2 regions of the Streptomyces sp. NPDC025833 genome follow, and region 1 is predicted to be linked to the other one. Evidence: riboswitches for the same ligand, from Rfam matches in the RefSeq annotation. Region 1 holds a riboswitch; the other holds the start of a gene.

Region 1 (3,396 bases):
CCACCTGTCGATCAACGCCGTCACCTGGTTCGTCCGGATCTTCTTCTTCGCCGGACCGGTCATCGCGTTCATCGTCACCAAGCGGATCTGCCTGGGTCTGCAGCGCCGCGACCGCGACAAGGTGCTGCACGGTCGCGAGACCGGCATCATCAAGCGGCTGCCGCACGGTGAGTTCATCGAGGTCCACGAGCCGCTCAGCCAGGAGCAGCTGCACACCCTCACCGCGCACCACCAGTACGAGCCGGCCGAGATCGGCCCCACGGTCGACGAGAACGGTGTCGAGCGCAAGGTGCCGGCCGGCGAGAAGCTGCGGGCCAGGCTGTCCGACGCCTACTACGGCGAGGACAACCAGATCCCGAAGCCGACCGTCGACGAGTACAAGGAGATCACCAGCGGCCACGGCCACCACTGATCACCGCGTCGCCACGCCACGCAGAAGGGCCCCGTCCGTACCCCGGACGGGGCCCTTCCCCGTGCCCCGGTCTGGATAGGGTGGTGTACGACGTTTCAGGACTGTCTACGAGGAGCGGCTGATGAGCGCTGTGACCCCCGCTGGAGGCGACACCGCGGCGGGCCGCTCCTGGCCCGTCCTGCTGAACGGCCTGCTGGAGGGCCGCGACCTGGCCGCCGACGACACCGCCTGGGCGATGGACCTGATCATGCGCGGGGAGGCGACGGACGCGCAGATCGCCGCCTTCATGGTGGCGCTGCGGGCCAAGGGCGAGACGGTCGAGGAGATCAGCGGGCTCGTGCGGACGATGTACGCGCACGCGAACGTGATCGAGGTGCCCGGCCCGGCCGTCGACATCGTCGGCACCGGCGGCGACGGCGCCAAGACGGTGAACATCTCCACCATGTCCTCGATCGTGGTCGCGGGCACGGGCGCGAAGGTCGTCAAGCACGGCAACCGGGCCGCGTCCTCCGCCTCCGGCTCCTCCGACGTCCTGGAGAAGCTCGGGATCAACCTCAGCCTGACCCCCCGGCGGGTCGCCGAGGTCGCCGAGGAGGCCGGCATCACCATCTGCTTCGCTGTGCGGTTCCACCCGTCGCTGCGCCACGTCGCCCCGGCGCGCTCGCAGCTCGGCATCCGGACCACCTTCAACGTGCTCGGTCCGCTGACCAACCCGGCCCGGGTGCGGTCGCAGGCCGTCGGCGTGGCGGACCCCCGGATGGCGCCGATCGTGGCCGGCGTCCTCGCCGAACGCGGCAACTCCTCCCTGGTCTTCCGCGGCGACGACGGCCTGGACGAGCTGACCGTCACCGGCACCTCCCGGGTGTGGGTGGTCCGCGACGGCAAGGTCACGGAGGAGGTCTTCGACCCGCGCGACGTCGGCATCGGCCTCGTCCCCGTGGACGCCCTGCGCGGCGCCGACGCCTCCTACAACGCGGAGGTCGCCCGGCGGCTGCTCGACGGCGAGCAGGGGGCCGTACGGGACGCCGTCCTGCTGAACTCGGCGGCGGCGCTGGTGGCCCTGCGGCCGACGGACGCGCCGCTGGCCGAGCAGCTCCGCGCGGGGATGGCGCTGGCCGCCGAGTCGATCGACTCCGGTGCCGCCCGGCGCACGCTGGACCGCTGGGTGGCGGCCAGCAACGCGTGACGCCGCCGGTCTCCGTCCCGCGATCCGGACACGGGTTGCGGGGCGGCGATCACTTGGCGTAGGTTCCCCTACCAGGTCATGAGTGACAGTCATGAGGCCCCGGCCGACTGTCCGGCAACCCTCCGTCCGTGGCGGGGTGCCCCGGGTGAAGACCAGGCCGTGGACAGCAGGGTCCACGGCAAGCGCGGATCCCTCGCACACTTCTGCAAGTGTGGGGCCAGGGATCCTGGTCATCGAGGAGTCTCCCGTGAGCAAGCGAATGCGTTAGGGCCGCAGAGCCCCGCCTCCGCGCACCCTTTTCCCTTCCGCGCGTCACGCGCGTTCTCGCTTTCCTGTCACGGGAGTTCCGCCATGTCTGTCTCCACCGCTGCCTCCGACCAGTCCGTTTGCACCCCTCTGCCCGTTCTGGGGCGAGATGTCACCGTGCCGCTGGTCACCGGGGGCGAAGTCACCTACGCCGCCCTCGACTACGCGGCCAGCGCCCCCGCCCTCCAGCGCGTCTGGGACGACGTCGCCGCGTACGCCCCCTACTACGGCAGCGTCCACCGCGGGGCCGGCTACCTCTCCCAGCTCTCCACCGACCTGTTCGAGAACGCCCGGCGGACGGTCGCGGAGTTCCTCGGCTGCCGCCCGGCGGACCAGGTGGTCTTCACCCGCTCCACCACCGACTCCCTCAACCTGCTGGCCCGCGCGCTGCCGCAGGGCTGCCGGGTCTTCGTCTTCGAGACCGAGCACCACGCCTCGCTGCTGCCCTGGCAGGACGCGGAGGTCACCTACCTCGACGCCCCGCGCACCCCCGGCCAGGCCGTGCAGACCCTGGAGCGGGCCCTGGCCGCCCGCGACCCGCACGGCCCCGCCCTGGTCTGCGTCACCGGCGCCTCCAACGTCACCGGCGAGCTGTGGCCGGTGCGCGAACTGGCCGCCGCCGCGCACGCGCACGGCGCCCGGATCGTCCTGGACGCCGCCCAGCTCGCCCCGCACCACCCCGTGGACATCCGCGAACTGGACGTCGACTGGGTCGCGTTCTCCGGCCACAAGCTGTACGCCCCCTTCGGCTCCGGCGTCCTCGCCGGCCGGGCCGACTGGCTCCGGGCGGCCGAGCCGTACCTCGCGGGCGGCGGCGCCAGCCGCAGCGTCACCCGGCGGCAGGACGGCGGGGTGGACGTTCAGTGGCACGACAGCGCGGCCCGGCACGAGGCCGGCTCGCCGAACGTCATCGGCGCCTACTCCATCGCGTCGGCCTGCAAGGCGCTCACCGAGGCCGGCTGGGACCGCCTGGTGGGCCGCGAGCGGGAGCTGATCGCCCGGGTGCGGGCCGGCCTGGCGGAGGTGCCGGAGGTGCGCGTGCTGTCCCTGTTCGGCGACGACGCCCCGCGCGTCGGGGTCATCTCCTTCGTCGTCGAGGGCTGGAACAGCTCCCACTTCGCCGCCGCGCTCTCCGCCGAGTACGGCATCGGCGTCCGCGACGGCCTGTTCTGCGCCCACCCGCTGGTCCGCACCCTGCTCGGCAGCGACCCGCAGACCCAGGGCGAGTGCGGTGCCCCCGAGGCGGCGCCCGGCGAGAAGTCCCTCAACGCGATCCGGGTCAGCTTCGGCGCGGGCACCCCCGACGAGCACGTCGAGCGCTTCGTGAGCGCCGTGCGGGAACTGGTCCGGGACGGCGCCAAGTGGCGGTACCGCACGGAGGAGGGCCGCTGCGTCCCGGCGGTCTGAGCACGCGCGGTCCCCGCCGACTTCCCGTGCCGCCGGCCCGTACGGCGGCACGGACGGGCCCCCGGGCCGGGCCGGCCGTCGCGGA
Region 2 (3,396 bases), on a different contig from region 1:
CTCCGGCGACCGCCGGAATGATCGATACGCCGGCGCCGTCGGGGGTCGCCGTCTGCAGGCCCTGCTCGAAGCGGACGTCGTCGTCGTTGACGTACACGTTCACGAACCGGCGCAGCTTGCCCTGGTCGTCCAGGACGCGGGCGGCGATCCCGGTGTGGTCCCGCTCCAGGCTGTCGATGACCTCGGCGAGGGTCGCGCCCTCGGCGCTGACCTCGGCCCGGCCGCCGGTGTAGGTGCGCAGGATGGTGGGGATGCGAACGGTCACGCTCATGCGAGGCCAGCCTCTCGGAAGGAGTCCAGGGTCGGGCGGATGGTGGCGGTGAGACCGGTGCCGGCCACCGCGTCCAGGGTCTTCAGGCCGTCGCCGGTGTTCAGCACGACCGTGGTCTTCGCCGGGTCCAGCACGCCGCTCTCGATCAGCTTGCGGGTGACGCCGACGGTCACCCCGCCCGCCGTCTCCGCGAAGATGCCCTCCGTGCGGGCCAGCAGCTTGATGGCGTCCACGATCTCCGGGTCCGTGACGTCCTCCACGGCACCGCCCGTGCGGCGCGCGATGTCCAGCACGTACGGACCGTCGGCGGGGTTGCCGATGGCGAGGGACTTGGCGATGGTGTCCGGCTTCTGGGGGCGTACGACGTCGTGGCCGGCCTTGTAGGCGGCGGACACCGGGGAGCAGCCCGCGGCCTGCGCGCCGAAGATCCTGTACGGCCTGTCCTCGACCAGACCCAGCCGGATCAGCTCCTGGAGACCCTTGTCGATCTTCGTGAGCTGGGAGCCGGAGGCGATCGGCACCACGATCTGGTCGGGCAGCCGCCAGCCGAGCTGCTCGCAGATCTCGTACGCGAGGGTCTTGGACCCCTCCGCGTAGTACGGCCGCAGGTTGACGTTGACGAAGCCCCAGCCCTCGCCGGCCGGGTCGCCGATCAGCTCGGAGCAGAAGCGGTTCACGTCGTCGTAGTTGCCCTGGATGCCGACGAGTTCGCCGCCGTAGACCGCGGCCATGACGACCTTGCCCTGCTCCAGGTCGTGCGGGATGAACACGCAGGAGCGGAAGCCGGCCCGGGCCGCGGCGGCGCCGACCGCGCCGGCCAGGTTGCCCGTGGAGGAGCAGGACAGGGTGGTGAAGCCGAAGGCGCGGGCGGCCTCCAGGGCCTGGGCGACCACCCGGTCCTTGAAGGAGTGGGTCGGGTTGCCGGAGTCGTCCTTCACGTACAGCCCGCCGGTCACGCCCAGCTCCCGGGCCAGGTTGTCGGCCTTGACGAGCTTGGTCCAGCCCGGGTTGATGTTGGGCTTGTCCGCGACGTCCGCCGGGACGGGCAGCAGCGGCGCGTACCGCCAGATGTTCGCGGGGCCGGCCTCGATGCGGCGGCGCAGTTCCTCGGTGTCGTAGCCGGAGAAGTCGTAGGCGATCTCCAGCGGGCCGAAGCACTCCTCACAGGCGAACACGGGTCCGAGCGGGACGCGGTGACCACACTCGCGACAGCTCAGGCCGGTGGCGGGACCGAGGTCGGCGGTGGTGTTCCCGGTGGTTGCGACAGTCTGCACAGCCATGGAGGCGAGGCCCTTTCTCCTCATCTTCCTCACGGCGCACTTCGCCGTGAGACGGATTTGGCACCTTCCCTAGCCGGGAGCCTCGCGGTGACGATCAGAACTGATCTACGAGAACCGGCTGGAGGGTTGCCGGGGCTTCATCGGGCCGTGTCCCTCTGCCCCTCTGGATGAGCTGTATGCGGTTGTCGACGCCCGGGACCCCGGCATGCGGTGGTCCCCGACGTTGTTCAAGACTGTAACCGAAGGCCAGGGCGGTTGAGATAGTCGTCCGAAGCGCGAGATGGATCACACGGCCGTCCGTGTGGTCACGAACAGTGAGGAGCCGCAGACCGTGCTGGAAGAAGTCGAGCGCTGGCTGGCCACCCGCTCCTGGTCCGTGGCCGACCGCCCCCTCCGGCAGGTCCTGGCCGCCAAGCAGCGCACGGGCCGGACGATCAGCGTCGTGCTGCCCGCGCTCGACGAGGAGGAGACGGTCGGCGAGATCGTCGCGGTCATCCGCCGCGACCTCGTGGAGCGGGCACCGCTCGTCGACGAGATCGTCGTCGTGGACTCCGGCTCCACCGACCGCACCTCCGAGGTCGCCGCCGCCGCGGGCGCGCGGGTCGTGCACCGCGACGCGATACTGCCCCGCCTCCCGGCCGTCCCCGGCAAGGGCGAGGTGCTGTGGCGCTCCCTGCTGGTGACCGGCGGGGACATCCTCTGCTTCGTCGACGCCGACCTGAAGGAGTTCTCCTCCGACTTCGTCCTCGGGATCGTCGGCCCGCTGCTCACCGAGCCCGACGTGGACCTGGTCAAGGCGATGTACGACCGTCCGCTCGGGGCCACCGGCGGGCAGGGCGGCCGGGTCACCGAGCTGATGGCCCGCCCGCTGCTGAACATGCACTGGCCGCGGCTGGCGGGCTTCGTGCAGCCGCTGGGCGGCGAGTACGCGGCCCGCCGCTCCCTGCTGGAACGGCTTCCCTTCCCCGTCGGCTACGGCGTGGAGCTGGGCATGCTGGTGGACGCGCTGCACCTGGCCGGCCTGGACGCGCTGGCCCAGGTCGACGTGGGCGTGCGCAGGCACCGCCACCAGGACGGCCAGGCCCTCGGCCGGATGGCCGCCGCCATCTACCGCACGGCCCAGCTCCGGCTGGCCCGCGGCCACCTGGTCCGGCCCTCGCTGACCCAGTTCGAGCGGGGCGCGGACGGCTTCGAACCGCGCACCCACCCGGTGGACACCGAGGAGCGGCCGCCGATGGTGGAGATCGCGGAGTACGCCGACCGGAAGGTGGCGTGAACGGCCGGTGCACGGCCGCTTGCCCGCCCCTTACCGGGCGGAACGCACGTTTGAGGGTTTACGGGCCGGGCTAGGTTGAGGCGTATGGCCTCCACGCACGATGCTGCCGAGAAAGCTCAGGTGCTGGTCGCGTCGAACCGCGGCCCCGTCTCCTACCAGGTACGCGAGGACGGCTCGCTGCACGCCCGGCGCGGCGGCGGCGGGCTGGTCTCGGGACTGTCCGCCATCGGGTCGGACGCGGACTCGGTGTGGGTGTGCGCCGCGCTGGGCGACGGCGACCGGGCGGCCGTCCGGCACGCGGACGGCGGGCTGCTGCCGGCCGCGGACACGGGCGGCCAGCGGGTGCGGATGCTCGACATCGACGCGACCGTGCACGCCGACGCCTACAACGGCATCGCCAACTCGGTGCTCTGGTTCGTCCACCACATGCTGTACCAGACCCCGCTGGAACCCGTCTTCGACGCGGAGTTCCGCCGGCGGTGGGGGGCGTACGAGGCCTACAACCGGGCGTTCGCCGAGGCGCTGGCCGAGGAGGCGGCCGAGGGCGCGGCGGTGCTGATCCAGGACTA

The links. A riboswitch is a leader RNA that binds a small molecule or an ion and turns the genes downstream of it on or off. The one in region 1 is predicted to bind S-adenosylmethionine.
Region 2: it holds a riboswitch for S-adenosylmethionine, as region 1 does, so the genes downstream of both, thrC (threonine synthase) here and ACZ4K2_RS23285 (aminotransferase class V-fold PLP-dependent enzyme) in region 1, are expected to answer to the same signal.

The regions. Positions count from the first base shown of each region.
Region 1 is NZ_JBVHNF010000012.1:300,562-303,957, forward strand. It holds gene qcrB (cytochrome bc1 complex cytochrome b subunit) at 1-412, shown strand, start outside; gene trpD (anthranilate phosphoribosyltransferase) at 534-1,598, shown strand; SAM riboswitch class IV at 1,673-1,789, shown strand; gene ACZ4K2_RS23285 (aminotransferase class V-fold PLP-dependent enzyme) at 1,950-3,311, shown strand.
Region 2 is NZ_JBVHNF010000004.1:343,917-347,312, forward strand. It holds gene ACZ4K2_RS08970 (ubiquitin-like small modifier protein 1) at 1-271, opposite strand, end outside; gene thrC (threonine synthase) at 268-1,551, opposite strand; SAM riboswitch class I at 1,569-1,725, opposite strand; gene ACZ4K2_RS08980 (glucosyl-3-phosphoglycerate synthase) at 1,883-2,827, shown strand; gene ACZ4K2_RS08985 (alpha,alpha-trehalose-phosphate synthase (UDP-forming)) at 2,912-3,396, shown strand, end outside.